One region of the Cupriavidus taiwanensis LMG 19424 genome, then DNA from elsewhere that is predicted to be linked to it. Evidence: predicted binding sites of a transcription regulator. Region 1 holds the regulator's gene; the other holds the start of a gene.
What was found. Region 1 encodes NrdR, which represses ribonucleotide reductase genes. Its sites were predicted from a motif close to CACNANATNTNGTG; they were not measured.

Region 2: the regulator NrdR is predicted to act here: its motif matches at 4,406-4,419, upstream of RALTA_RS13065 (ribonucleoside-diphosphate reductase subunit alpha).

What each region holds. Positions count from the first base shown of each region.
Region 1 is NC_010528.1:2,455,796-2,463,198, forward strand. Features, by position in the region: gene tolA (cell envelope integrity protein TolA) at 1-1,034, opposite strand, end outside; gene tolR (protein TolR) at 1,071-1,514, opposite strand; gene tolQ (protein TolQ) at 1,575-2,258, opposite strand; gene ybgC (tol-pal system-associated acyl-CoA thioesterase) at 2,255-2,659, opposite strand; ZMP/ZTP riboswitch at 2,825-2,949, shown strand; gene glyA (serine hydroxymethyltransferase) at 3,074-4,321, shown strand; gene nrdR (transcriptional regulator NrdR) at 4,472-4,936, shown strand; gene RALTA_RS11285 (type IV pilin protein) at 4,952-5,410, opposite strand; gene RALTA_RS11290 (pilus assembly protein) at 5,416-7,403, opposite strand, start outside.
Region 2 is NC_010528.1:2,841,450-2,848,852, reverse strand. Features, by position in the region: gene RALTA_RS13080 (sensor histidine kinase) at 1-1,856, shown strand, start outside; gene RALTA_RS13075 (sigma-54-dependent transcriptional regulator) at 1,881-3,521, shown strand; gene ampD (1,6-anhydro-N-acetylmuramyl-L-alanine amidase AmpD) at 3,518-4,135, shown strand; gene RALTA_RS13065 (ribonucleoside-diphosphate reductase subunit alpha) at 4,656-7,403, shown strand, end outside.

The DNA of each region.
Region 1 (7,403 bases):
GGATCGGAACGCTCGACCGCGCGCAGCACGGCATTGTCCCAGCCGGAGTTGCCGCTGGACTTGGACAGCCGCGCCGACAGCAGCGAACCGTCCGGCGCCAGCTGCACCGAGACCACCGCGGTCGGGTTGCCCGGCACGTCCTCGGTAAAGACGATGTTCGGCTTGACGCGGCGGCGCACGCGGTCGGCATAGCCTGGCGACGCCTTGCCGCCACCGCCGGCACCGGCGCCCGCCGCGTTGCCGACCCCGCCACCGCCGGCGCCCGAGCCGCCGGCCAGCGCCTGCAGGCGCGCCAGTTCGCTCTTGCGCTGGGCATTGGCGGCGGCCTCGCGGTTGGCCTTGGCCTCGGCATCCGCCTTGGCCTTGGCGTCGGCCTGGGCCTTCGCCTTGGCGTCCGCCTGGGCCTTGGCCTTGGCATCCGCCTGGGCTTTTGCCTTGGCCTCGGCGGCTTCCTTGCGCTCGCGCTCGGCCTGTTCCTTGCGATCCTGCTCCTGCTGCGCGGCCTTCTTCTTCGCGTCTTCCTTGCGCTGCGCTTCCTTGCGCTCGGCCTCGCGCCGCTCGGCTTCCTTGCGGTCGGCCTCCTTGCGCAGCGCTTCCTTGCGCGCCTCTTCCTTGCGTGCTTCTTCCTTGCGTGCTTCTTCCTTGCGCTCGGCCTCCTTGCGGGCCGCTTCCTTGCGCTCGGCTTCTTCGCGCGCGGCCGCCTCGGCGCGGCGCTTCTTCTGTTCCAGCGCGATGTCGGCGTCGTCCTCGACCTTGCTCTTTACCTGGGGCGGCGGCGGCGCCGGACGCGGCTGCACCACCGGCTCGGGTTCGGGCTGTGGCTGTGGCTGCGGCCGCGGCGGCGGGGGCGCGGTGGCGGCGGGAATTTCCTCCCACAATTCGGCCTCGGCCCCGACCGGGGTGCTGCTCTGCCAGCTCACGCCGTAGTACAGCACGACAGCCAGCAGCAGATGCATGAGCAGCGCGAGCAGGAAGGAACGCAGGGTTCCCCGCTCCTTGACCGGCTGGTAGGGATAGGCGGCGGCGGTCGTCATCAGGCGCAACGGCAATCGGATAGGCGCTTCAATGCGTCAGGAAGTCTTGGACTTGACCATCAGGCCCACGCGCTTGACGCCGTCGGCCTTCAGGATGGACATCACGTCCAGCACCGCTTCGTACTTGACCGCGCGGTCGGCTGCGATCACCACCGGCTGGTCGGGGTTCTCGTTCTGGCGCTGGTGAACGAAGTCCAGCAGGCCCTGCTTGTCGAGCTTGCGCTCGAAGGCGTTGCCGGCGTTGTCCTTGCCGCGCGCGGTGAGCTGGCCGTCTTCATGCACGGTGACGACGATCGGGGGCGCCTTCTGCTGGGGCGTGGCATTGGCCACGGTGGGCAGGTCGACGGTGGCGGGGCTGACGATCGGCGCGGCCACCATGAAGATGACCAGCAGCACGAGCATGACGTCGATATACGGCACGACGTTGATCTCGGCGCTGGCCCGGCGGCGCGAGCCGCCGCGGCGCTGAATGGCTGCCATTGCAGGACTCCTGGAAACGCCGGCCCGGGGTCAGGCCCGGACCGTAGATAGGGAATACGGTTAGCGGGTCTGCCGCTGCAGGATGTTCAGGAACTCTTCCATGAAGCTCTCGAACCGGATCGCCAGCCGATCGATTTCGGTCGCATAGCGGTTGTAGGCGATCACCGCGGGGATGGCCGCGAACAGGCCGATCGCGGTGGCCACCAGCGCTTCGGCAATGCCGGGCGCCACCGAGGCAAGCGTCGCCTGCTGCACGTTCGACAGCCCGCGGAAGGCGTTCATGATCCCCCACACCGTGCCGAACAGGCCGATATACGGGCTCACCGAGCCGACCGAAGCCAGGAACGGCAAATGCGATTCGAGCACGTCCATCTCGCGCTGGTAGGCCGCACGCATGGCACGGCGCGCGGCGTCGAGCAGCGCGCCGGCCTCGTTGCCGCGCTCGCGCGCTTTCAGGAACTCGCCCATGCCGGATTCGAAGATCCGTTCCAGCGCACCGGTGTTGTGGCGGTTGTTGACGGCGCTGTTATAGAGGGCCTGCAGATCGCCGCCGGCCCAGAAGTCGCGCTCGAAGCCTTCGGTCTGGGTGCGCGCCGAACGCACCGCCAGGTGCTTGCGGAAGATATAGGTCCACGAAAACAGCGACATGACGAGCAACAGCGCCATGACGGCCTGTGCCAGCACGCTGGCGTGGAGCACCAGCGTTACGATCGACATGTCTTGCGTGACGGTCACGGGATTCATCGTGCTGACTTGATGGTGGCTAGAACGGGGTCGGGGATCGGGGCGGGGCGAAAAGTGCTTTTATCGACGCAGCCAACGCGGATCGCGCCGGTCGCGAGCATCAGCTCGCCACGCCAGGCTTCCTGGGTGAACTGCACCGAAGCCGGGCCGACCCGGTCGATGCGCGTGCGGATCTCAAGCTGGTCGTCCAGCCGGGCGGGCGCATTGTAGTCCACCGCCGTACTGCGGACGATGAAGACCACGCCCGCCTGGTCGGCGAGCGCCTGCTGTTCGATGCCGAGCGAGCGCAGCCACTCAGTGCGGGCGCGCTCGAAGAACTTGAGGTAGTTGGCGTAGAAGACTACGCCGCCTGCATCGGTGTCTTCCCAGTACACCCGCAGGGTCCAGACAAAGTTTGTCATGGCCGCGATTGTAACGGAGAGCGATACCCGTTTCGTGTAAACCCGCAGGACGACTTTGCAACAGCAAGTTGCTGGCCAGGGCCTCGCCAGCCCTTGCCAGCCCTTGGCTGGCGGGTCCATGGCTTGCGGCGGGCGGCCGCCTCGCGCTACACTGCGCGCAACCATTCCATCTTGCGCGACTGGCGAAGTCAGTGGGCACTACCACGAGGAAGCGCAAGTTCTCTGGCGTGAAGTTTCCAACGCCATGGCGTTGACGCGAGTCATGCCTGCCGCTCGCCTGGGCAGCGAATGGGAAGCAGGGTGCGCCCTGCGCCGACGGCCAAACCGCCGCCGGTGCCGGTCGCCGCTAGCCTTCCCCGCGCGCCCTACCCCCGATGCCTGAATCGGATTCCCTTTTTTCAGACGAGTTTCGCCATGTTCGAACGCAGCCGTTTTACGATCGACCAGATCGACCCCGAGGTCTTTGCCGCCATCCAGCAGGAAAACCAGCGCCAGGAAGACCACATCGAGCTGATCGCCTCCGAGAACTACACCTCGCCCGCGGTGATGGCCGCGCAGGGTTCGCAGCTGACCAACAAGTATGCCGAGGGCTATCCCGGCAAGCGCTACTACGGCGGTTGCGAGTACGTCGACATCGTCGAGCAGCTGGCCATTGATCGCGTCAAGCAGCTGTTCGGCGCCGAGGCCGCCAACGTGCAGCCCAACTCGGGCTCGCAGGCCAACCAGGGCGTGTACTTCGCCGTGCTCAAGCCGGGCGACACCATCATGGGCATGAGCCTGGCCGAAGGCGGCCACCTGACCCACGGCATGGCGCTGAACATGAGCGGCAAGTGGTTCAACGTGGTCAGCTACGGCCTGAACGCCCAGGAAGACATCGACTACGACGCGCTGGAAAAGCTGGCGCAAGAGAAGAAGCCCAAGCTGATCATCGCCGGTGCCTCGGCCTTCGCGCTGCGCATCGACTTCGAGCGCATCGGCAAGGTGGCCAAGTCGATCGGCGCCTATTTCATGGTCGACATGGCCCACTACGCCGGCCTGATCGCCGCGGGCGTCTACCCGAACCCGGTTCCGCACGCCGACTTCGTCACCACCACCACCCACAAGAGCCTGCGCGGCCCGCGCGGCGGCGTGATCCTGATGAAGGCCGAGCACGAGAAGGCGATCAACTCGTCGATCTTCCCCGGCATCCAGGGCGGCCCGCTGATGCACGTAATCGCCGGCAAGGCGGTGGCGTTCAAGGAAGCGCTGACGCCGGAATTCAAGGCCTACCAGCAGCAGGTGGTGAAGAACGCCGCGGTGCTGGCCGAGACCCTGATCGCGCGCGGCCTGCGCATCGTCTCGGGCCGCACCGAGAGCCACGTGATGCTGGTCGACCTGCGCGCCAAGAACATCACCGGCAAGGAAGCCGAGCGCATCCTGGGCGAGGCGCACCTGACCGTGAACAAGAACGCGATTCCGAACGACCCGGAAAAGCCGTTCGTCACCTCGGGCATCCGCGTCGGCTCGCCGGCCATGACCACGCGCGGCTTCAAGGAAGAAGAAGCCCGCATCGTCGGCAACCTGATCGCCGACGTGCTGGACAACCCGCACGACGCCGCCAACATCGCCGCGGTGCGCGAGCAGGTGTCGGCCCTGACCAAGCGTTTCCCGGTCTACGGCTGACGGTACCAGGCCGCCCGCGCGCACGCATGGGCGGCCGGCAGCTCCGCGGTCCACCCCCACGGGGCGGACCGCGGGCCTCGCCAACCCGCCCTGCCGCCGCAGAACGACAACACGGACAAGGCGATGGGGTTCAACTGAAGGTGGTCCGGCATGAAATGCCCCTTTTGCGGTCATTCCAATACCCAGGTTCTCGACACGCGCATGTCGGAAGACGGCGATGCCGTGCGCCGGCGCCGCCGCTGCGAGGCCTGCGACCGCCGCTTCACCACCTATGAGCGGATCGAGCTGTTCTTCCCCGCCATCGTCAAGAAAAACGGCTCGCGCGTGGACTACGCCCGTGCCAAGCTGAAGGATTCGATGCGGCTGGCGTTGCGCAAGCGCCCGGTCTCGGCCGAAGCCATCGACGAAGCCATCACCCGGATCGAGGAAAAGCTGCTGGCCCTGGGCGAAAAGGAAATCCCCAGCAGCCAGGTCGGCGAGCTGGTGATGCGCGAGCTGCGCAAGCTCGACAAGATCGCCTATATCCGCTTTGCCTCGGTGTACCGCAGCTTTGAAGACGTGTCCGAATTCTCGGACGTGCTGGCGGAAGTCACCGCCGGCAGCGGCAAGCGCTGACGTCCGCGTTTTCCGCTACCAGCACTGCGCCGACGCCACGCCGGCGCGCATCCCGGTGTTCCCCTGCAGCCCCAGGTGGTTAAGGGTATAGCTGCCGCAGTCGTCCCCCGCCTGCGCGCCGACGGGCGTTGCCGTCGCGGTATAGCTGGTGGCCGGATTGCCCGCCACAACCGTCAGCTGGTAGTACGCCTGCGCGCCCGACTGGATCTGCACCGGGAAAGCCGCGCCGGCATAGCCCAGCGCGGCAGGCGTGCCGCCATAGACGTTCTGCGTGCTGAACAGCCGCTCCTGGCGCGCCGCGAGATCGAGCAAAGCGGTCCTGGCGTCGGTGCGGCGCGACTTGCGCACATGCTCCGTGTAGGACGGATAGGCGATCGCGGCCAGGATCGCGGCGATCGCCACCGCGATCATCAGTTCGATCAGCGTGAAGCCCGCGGCGGCGCGGCGCGGCGATGGGAAGGCAGTCTGGTTCATGGTGGTCAGCGCAGGCGTATCCAGTTGAGGCGGGCGCCGGCGCCATTGGCGCCGGGGTTGATCTGCGTGATGGCGCCGCTGCCGCCCACGGTCTGCTGCACCAGGTAGGGCCGCTTCTTCGCGGTCACCACCGACGGCGTGCCGGTGCCGCTCAGGCCGATGCCGCTGACAATGCCGTTGTTCAGCAGCGGGAAGGTGCTGCTGTTGGTGCTGCTGAAGAACGACTGCGCGGCCGCGCCGCCCGAGCCCATCGACACGCCCATGGTGAAGCCCGACGGCACCTCGGCATTGCACGACAGCGCCTGCGACAGCGCCGAACCGGGCGGGATGGTGGTGTTCACGATCACCATGCCGTAGGCGATCACGGGGTTGTAGATCACCTGCTCGCGCGTCGCCGCCGGCAGCGGCAGCTGCCAGCCATATTTGTTGTTGCCGCTGGCGCAGGCGGTCGAGCCTTGCCAGCACACCTTGTTGGCGCTGACCGTGCGCACCGTCACCGTGCTGCCGGCCGCGCGCCCTTCGGCGGTTATCGATTGCTGCGTCAGATTGGCGCCGGACAGCGGCTGCGTGGCGCTGGCCAGCGACGCGTAGCGCGCCTGCGCGCCGGCCACTGCGTTCCATGCCGCCATGTCCCAGTCCCACACGCCATACAGCCCCTGCCCGCCCGGCTCGAACACCGCTTCGCTGCCCTGCGTCTGCTCCAGCCGGCGCCCCGTGCCGAACGCCACCACCACGCGCGGCATCGCCGCGGCGCCGGTTCCTGTGCCGGGCACCGAGCCCACCGCCACCCTGGTGGTGATCGGCTTGCCGCCGGTCTGCATCAACGGGCTGCTGCTGGCGCGCCAGTGGTCCGGATTGTCCGAGGTCAGATCGAAGCGCCACAGGTTGCCGAACACGTCGCCGGCGTAGACGTAGTCGGTAATGTGGTCGCCGTCGAGGTCGGCCGGGGTGACATAGGCAATGCCGTTGCGGCTGCCGGCGCCGGCCGGGTCCTGCTGCGGGCCGTAGCCGGTGCCGAGATAGCGGAAGCTGCGCGAGCCGTCGGCCGGGTCGACCAGCATGATGAACAGGCCGGCGGAGCCGCTCTTGCTGTTAAGCCCGTTGCCGAACAGCACCGCCCACTGGCCGTTGTGCAGGCGGCGGATCACGGGCGTGCCGTAGGTGCTGCCGAGGTTGTCGCCGCAAGCGCTGTCGCCGGTGCACTGCAGCGTGTTGTTCCACTCGCCGATCACCGTGGCGCTGGCCGCCGCCGGGGTATCGCCGAAACGCTCCGGATCGGTCACGTCGAGCGCGTAGAGCGCGCCGCCGGTCGCGATCGCGGTCTTGCTGGCGAGCGGCCCGCCGCGGTTCGCGCCCGGCCCCAGGCCGCCGACCAGCCAGGTATGCCAGGCACCGTCGTAGTACAGGTCGCCGGTGCCTGGCGTGGCATCGACAAACAGGTTGTGCACGTATTGCGGCGAACTGTAGGCGAGCGCCGCATTGGTCGAATGGATGGTGTCGATTACCGCGCCGGGCATGTAGGCCAGCACCTCGCGGCCGTCGTTGGGCTTGTTGGCGTCGTTGCCGACGAAGGCGCCCGCCGCGTTGTAGTAGCCGGAGCGGAAGCCGTGCAGCAGCCCGTCGTTGGCGCCGACATAGACCACATTGAGCCGCTGCGCCCTGGCTTGCCGGAAGGCGTCATAGCTGCCGGCGGGCTCGGCCGGACTGGCGCGCTTGTACAAGGCATCGGTCCACGGCCCGCTGTACGGCGATGACGGCGCGCCGACCCAGGCCGGGCTGGAATCGATGATGTCGCCCAGCACGCCGGTGCGCTTGCGGAACAGCCCTGCGCCGGCCGCGGTCAGCTCCTTGCTGCGGTCCCCGCGCAGGTAGTCGAGGCGGTCGCCGCCCGGCGTGGCATCGCCCGCGGTCAACCTGGCCTTCAGCGCGGCGGGCAGGTTGGTGTCCCAGCGCAGCGGGATGCCGGCGCTGCCGCTCCAGGTCAGGATCTTCC
Region 2 (7,403 bases), 390 kb from region 1:
CCGTCCCTTACCTTGGCATTGCGCTGGCGATGCTGGCGGGCACGCTGTGGCGCCGGCATTTTCACCTGCGCGTGCGGGTACAGGTGCTGGCCGACCTGGCGCTGCTGGCGCTGGTCTTCAGCGTGCTGGGGCGCGGCGGGCACGCCGAGGGCCTGGCCATGATCTTCCTGCTGCCGGCGCTGGAAGCCGGCGCGCTGACCAGCCTGCTGTTCGCGCTGTTTGCCGCGGCGATCTCGGCGCTGGTGGTGATGAGCGGCCCGTTCATGCACACCATCCTGCTGCGCCAGGCCGATGCCGGGCTGCTGGGCTCGGGCCTGTTCGGCCTGGTGTTCATGATCGCCGCGCTGCTGATGTATATGCTGGCCAACCGGCAGATCGCGCAGGAGCGCCTGGCGCTGGCGCGAGAGCAGGAGCTGCGCCTGCAGCAGCTGGTCAACCGGCTGATGGTCAACGACATGCAGGACGGCGTGATGCTGGTGCGCGCCAACGGCGCGGTGGTGGCCGCCAATCCCGCCGCGGTGGTGCTGCTGGGCGTGCAGCCGCACGAGCGCATCTACTCGCGCAAGCTGGGCGGTGCGCCGGGCGGCGAAGCCGGGCAGGGCGGCGGCGATACCGTGCTGTTCGACCTGCGCCGCATCCCGCGCCTGCAGCCGCTGATGGAAATGCTGCGCGACTGGCTGCGCAGCAAGGACGACGTGCCGCGCATCCTGCAGCTGCTGCCGATGGCCTCCGGCCCCGCGCTGGCCGACGGCACCATGCAGCATACCCGGCTGCGGCTGCGCTTCGTGCTGCCGGGCCTGGCCGGGCTGCGCTCGACCATGGCGCATGGCCGCACCGTGCCGGCCGCGCTCGACACCGCCGCGTGGAACGAGCTGTCGCCCGAAGCCGCCGGGCGCCTGCGCCTGGCCATCGCCCAGAACGAGGCCATGGCGTGGTCGCAGGAGGATGAGGCGCTGTTGCGCAGCGAGATGCGCGACACCGTGCTGGTCCATATCGAAAGCTGGGAGCGCATCGCCGAGCAGGTGCAGCAGGAAAAGCTGGCCGCCATGGGCCGGCTGGTGGCCAGCATCGCGCACCAGATCCGCAATCCGCTGGCGGCGATCAGCCAGGCCAGCGAACTGCTGGGCGATTCCGGCCGGCACGGCCCTGAAGCGCAGGACCCGGGCAGTGCCGATGTCGATATTGACGCCCGCCTGCTGCGCATCATCCACGATAACGTGCGCCGGCTGGACCAGGTGGTGTCCGACGTGCTGCAGATGTCGCGCCGCCCGCGCACCGGCCGCAGCACCGTGCACCTGGCGCAGGCGCTGCCCGAGATCGTCGAGCGCTGGCGCGCCGAAATGCGCCAGCGCCGCCCGCGCGCCGGCGAGACCCGCCCGGCGGGCCGTGCGGACATCAATGCCAATGCCATCCGCCTGACCGTCGACGTGGCCCAGCCGGTGGTGTTCGACGCCTCGCAGCTGCAGCAGGTGCTGGGCAACCTGCTGGACAATGCCTGGCGCTACTGCAGCCGGCTGCCCGGCTCGATCCGGCTGCTGGCGCACGCGCTGGATCAGCATCATGCCGAGCTGATCGTCTGGAACGACGGCGCCGAGGTGGCGCGCGAACACCAGCGCAGCCTGTTCGAGCCGTTCTTCACCAGCAACGCCCAGGGCACCGGGCTGGGCCTGTTCATGGCGCGCGAGCTGTGCGGCGCCAATGACGCGCAGGTGCGCTACGGCACCATCTCGCTGCCGGCGCTGATCGAGCGCACCGGCATGCTGGCCTCCAGTGCGCGCGATACACTGCCGGGCAAGGCCTTCGTGCTGACCTTGCGCATCGAGAGCGCAGAGGCTGCCGCGGCGGCCGCCGTCTGACCTGTCTTTATCCAGCCACCACCCATGCCACCCCGACTGTCCCGCGCGCCCGATCCCATCCTGGTCATCGACGACGAGGCCGACCTGCGCGAGCTGCTGGACATCTCGATCCGCCGCATGGGCCATGACGTGGTGCTGGCCGGCTCGCTGGCCGAGGCGCGCGCGAAGCTGGCGCAAGGCCGCTACAGCCTGGTGCTGACCGACATGCGCCTGGGCGACGGGCTGGGCATCGAGATCGTGCGCCAGCTGTCGGCCGCGCCGGAACGCATCCCGGTGGCCGTGATCACCGCCTACGGCAGCGCCGACAACGCCGTCGAGGCGCTCAAGGCCGGCGCCTTCGACTACATCGCCAAGCCGGTGTCGCTGGAACAGCTGCGCAGCCTGGTGCTGAACGCGCTGGGCCGCCAGCCGCGCGACAACGCCGATGCCGACGCCGCCGCGGCGGCGGAGCAGGCCGCCGACCGCGCCGCGGCGCTGCTGCCCGGCCATTCCGCGGCGATGCAGGAGGTGCGCCGCTCGCTGTCGCGGCTGGCGCGCAGCATGGCGCCGGTGGTCATCAGCGGCGAATCCGGCAGCGGCAAGGAGCGCGCCGCGCGCGCCATCCACGCCACCAGCGCGCGCGCCGCGCATCCGTTCGTCGCCGTCAACTGCGGCGCCATCCCCGAGAACCTGATGGAGTCCGAATTCTTCGGCTACGTCAAAGGGGCCTTCACCGGCGCCGATGCCGAGCGCGGCGGCTTCTTCCAGGCCGCCAACGGCGGCACGCTGCTGCTCGATGAAGTGGCCGACCTGCCGCTGCCGATGCAGGTCAAGCTGCTGCGCGCGCTGCAGGAGCGCCGCGTGCGCAAGATCGGCGCCAGCCGCGAAGACGCCGTAGACGTGCGCGTGATGTGCGCCAGCCACAAGGACCTGGCGGCGATGGTGGCGGCCGGGCAGTTCCGGCAAGACCTGTATTACCGGCTGAATGTGCTGGCGCTGCGCATGCCCACGCTGCGCGAGCGTGGCGAAGACATCCCGGTGCTGGCCCGCGCCATCCTGGACCACCTGGCGGTGCGCTACGGCGATGCGCACCCCAAGCGGCTGTCGCCAGAGGCGCTGCAGCGGCTGGCGGCCTATCCGTTCCCGGGCAATGTGCGCGAGCTGGAAAACCTGCTCGAGCGCGCCTACGCGTTTGCGGAAAGCGATGACATCGCGCTGGCCGACCTGGGACCGCTGGACGCGGGCACCGGGCGCGCCGGGCTGATGCCGGCACCGGCGCCGACGATGGCGCCCCAGCCGATGGCGCCTTACCCGTACGCCCCCTGGGGCACCGGCGTGGTGGCGCCCGTGCCGGCCGCCGCAACGCCTGCGCCTGTACCGCCCCCGGCCGAACCGCTCCCGGCAGCCCCCGCGCACGCCGCACCCGAACCCGAGCCCGCCGGCGACCCCGCCGAGCGTGCCTGCCGCGGCATCGTCTTCCCGATCGACCTGCCGGCCAAACTGGAAGCGGTCGAGCGCGAACTGATCCTGCAGGCGCTGGCGCAGACCAACTTCAACCGCACCGCGGCCGCGCCGCTGCTGGGCCTGAACCTGCGCCAGCTGCGCTACCGCATCCAGCAACTTGGCATCCGCGAGGCCATGGACGCCGCCGACCGCGGCGCGGTGGAAGGCGAGGGCACGCCATGACCGCGCCCGCGTCCTCGTCGTCGTCCTCGTCCTCGTCCTTTCTGCCCGGCGCCGACGGCTGGGTCCCGGCCGCGCGCCGCGTGCCGTCGCCCAATTTCGACGCGCGCCCGGACGGCATGCCGGTGGACCTGGTGGTGCTGCACAACATCAGCCTGCCGCCCGGCCAGTTCGGCAGCGGCGACATCGAGGCCTTCTTCCAGAACCGGCTCGATCCGGACAAGCATCCGTTCTTTGCCACCATCCACCAGATCCAGGTGTCCGCGCACTTCCTGGTGACCCGCTCCGGCGAACTGGTGCAGTTCGTGCCGTGCACGCAGCGGGCCTGGCATGCGGGGCAGTCCGAGTTTTTTGGCCGGGCGCGCTGCAACGATTTTTCGATCGGCATCGAGATCGAGGGCACCGACGACGTGCCGTTCACTGCCGCGCAGTACAACACCACCGCCGCGCTGGTGCGGGCGCTGCGCGCCGCTTATCCCGTGCAGGCCATCGCCGGACATAGCGATATCGCGCCGGGCCGCAAGACCGACCCGGGACCGCATTTCGACTGGAACCGTTTTGCCCGGCTCGCGGGGGTTGCGCCAAACCTGTTACCCTACCGCCCCTCGCACGATTAAAGTGCGCGGCGGGGTTGCCACGGCCACATGTCGGTGCCATGTCACTTAGCCAATTCCCTACAATCGGGTGGGCTATCGGACCTCCGCTCTGATAAAAAAATTTTGCAGAAAATGTGCGCTTGCGCACGACTTGCCCCCATCCCTTGTCGTAGCGCGGTTCCCGGGAATGTGGCGCCGCCGCACACATGCCGCCGGGTGTGGCAACTACGCTTGTCAAGACTGGTTTTTCGCATTCGCTTCACTATACTTGGGCCAGTTTCTCGTATCGACCACTACATCTAGTAGTCAGACCGGGGAGCCGGCCCGAGTGTGAGGCAGCCATCGCATACCGTCATGACGGCAATGTGACATGGCAGCATCATCCCTCCGCGAAGCCGGCGCATCACCAAGAGTCCCTGGCGAAATGTCAGTCAAGGCAGTACGTCCAGCCCCCGAACATTGCGGGCCGGATGCGCTTTCCGCCGCATTTCGCCAGGGACTCTTTTGTCTCTAAATAGCCAGGGTAAAAACAGGAGTTCTCATGCAAACGGCACAGAACGAAATCACCACGGGTGGCGCCGCCGCCGGAGTTGCCAGCCAGGCCCCGACCACGCAGCAGACCCCCAGCGCCGCGACCTCGAATTACCCGGATCACAAGATCATTCGTCGCAACGGTGCCGTGGTGGCGTTCGAGCCGTCCAAGATCGCCGTCGCCATGACCAAGGCCTTCCTCGCCGTCAACGGCGGGCAGGGCGCCGCGTCGGCGCGCGTGCGCGAGATCGTCGAGCAGCTGACCGACAACGTGGTGCGCGCGCTGGTGCGCAGCCGCCCGAGCGGTGGCGCCATCCACATCGAAGACGTGCAGGACCAGGTCGAACTGTCGCTGATGCGCTCGGGCGAGCATGAAGTCGCCCGCGCCTATGTGCTGTACCGCGAGAAGCGCAAGGCCGAGCGCGCCAGCGCCAGCGCGCAGGCCGTCGCCCGCGTGCAGGAAGCCGGCATCAGCATCAACGTGACCGACGCCGGCGTGACCAAGCCGCTCGACATCGTCGCGCTGCACGCCCTGATCGACAACGCCTGCTCCGGCCTGGGCGATGCCGTCAGCGCCGAGCCGATCCTGAAGGAAACGCTGAAGAACCTGTACGAAGGCGTGCCGATGACGCAGGTGTACGACTCCGCCATCCTGGCCGCGCGTACCCTGATCGAGAAGGACCCGGACTACAGCCAGGTCACCGCCCGTATCCTGCTGCACACCATCCGCAAGGAAATCCTCGGCACCGAAGTGACCCAGGCCGAGATGGCCACCCGCTACGCCGAGTACTTCCCCAAGTTCATCGCGCGCGGTATTGCCGCCGAGCTGCTGGACGAGAAGCTGGCCACCTTCGACCTGGCCCGCCTGGGCGCCGCGCTGGACGCCGGCCGCGACTTCCAGTTCAACTACCTCGGCCTGCAGACCCTGTACGACCGCTACTTCCTGCATATCGATGAAACCCGCATCGAAATGCCGCAAGCCTTCTTCATGCGCGTGGCCATGGGCCTGGCGCTGAACGAGAAGGACCGCGAAGCGCGCGCCATCGAGTTCTACCAGCTGCTGTCGTCGTTCGACTTCATGTCGTCCACGCCGACCCTGTTCAACTCGGGCACCCAGCGCTCGCAGCTGTCGTCGTGCTACCTGACCACAGTCTCGGACGACCTGGAAGGCATCTACGAAGCGCTCAAGGAAAACGCGCTGCTGTCCAAGTTCGCCGGCGGCCTGGGCAATGACTGGACCAACGTGCGCGCACTGGGCTCGCACATCAAGGGCACCAACGGCAAGAGCCAGGGCGTGGTCCCGTTCCTGAAGGTGGTGAACGACACCGCCGTGGCCGTGAACCAGGGCGGCAAGCGTAAGGGCGCCGTCTGCGCCTACCTGGAAACGTGGCACCTGGACATCGAAGAATTCCTGGAGCTGCGCAAGAACACCGGCGACGACCGCCGCCGCACCCACGACATGAACACGGCCAACTGGATTCCGGACCTGTTCATGAAGCGCGTGATGGAAAACGCCGAATGGACGCTGTTCTCGCCGTCCACCTGCCCGGACCTGCACGACAAGGTCGGCAAGGCATTCGAGAAGGCCTACCTGGGCTACGAAGCCAAGGCCGCCAACGGCGAACTGAAGCTGTTCAAGAAGGTCCCGGCCATGCAGCTCTGGCGCAAGATGCTGGGCATGCTGTTCGAAACCGGCCACCCGTGGATCACCTTCAAGGATCCTTGCAACATCCGCAGCCCGCAGCAGCACGTCGGCGTCGTCCACAGCTCCAACCTGTGCACGGAAATCACGCTGAATACCAACGACAGCGAAATCGCCGTGTGCAACCTGGGTTCGGTGAACCTGGTGGCCCACCTGGCCAAGCAGGCTGACGGCTCGTACGCGCTCGACCACGCCAAGCTGCAGAAGACCATCCGCACCGCCATGCGGATGCTGGATAACGTCATCGACATCAACTACTACGCTGTCGAGAAGGCCCGCAACTCCAACCTGCGCCACCGCCCGGTCGGCATGGGCATCATGGGCTTCCAGGACTGCCTGCACGTGCTGCGCACGCCGTACTCCAGCGACGCCGCGGTGAAGTTCGCCGACACCTCGATGGAAGCCGTGTGCTACTACGCCTACCAGGCCTCCACCGAGCTGGCCGAAGAGCGTGGCCGCTACGAGACCTACACCGGCTCGCTGTGGGATCGCGGCATCCTGCCGCAGGACTCGCTCAAGCTGCTGGCCGAAGAGCGCGGCGGCTACCTGGACGTGGACATGTCCAGCAGCATGGACTGGACCAGCCTGCGTGCCCGCATCAAGCAGCACGGCATGCGCAACTCGAACTGCATCGCGATCGCGCCGACCGCCACGATCTCGAACATCATCGGCGTATCCGCGTGCATCGAGCCGACGTTCCAGAACCTGTACGTGAAGTCGAACCTGTCGGGCGAGTTCACCGTGGTCAATGACTACCTGGTGCGCGACCTGAAGGAACGTGGCCTGTGGGACGAAGTGATGGTCGCCGACCTGAAGTACTTCGACGGCTCGCTGTCGCGTATCGACCGCATTCCGCAAGACCTGCGCGACATCTACGCCACCGCGTTCGAAGTCGAGCCGACCTGGCTGGTGGAAGCCGCCAGCCGCCGCCAGAAGTGGATCGACCAGGCCCAGTCCCTGAACATCTACATGGCCGGCGCCTCGGGCAAGAAGCTGGACGACACCTACAAGCTGGCCTGGCTGCGCGGCCTGAAGACCACGTACTACCTGCGCACC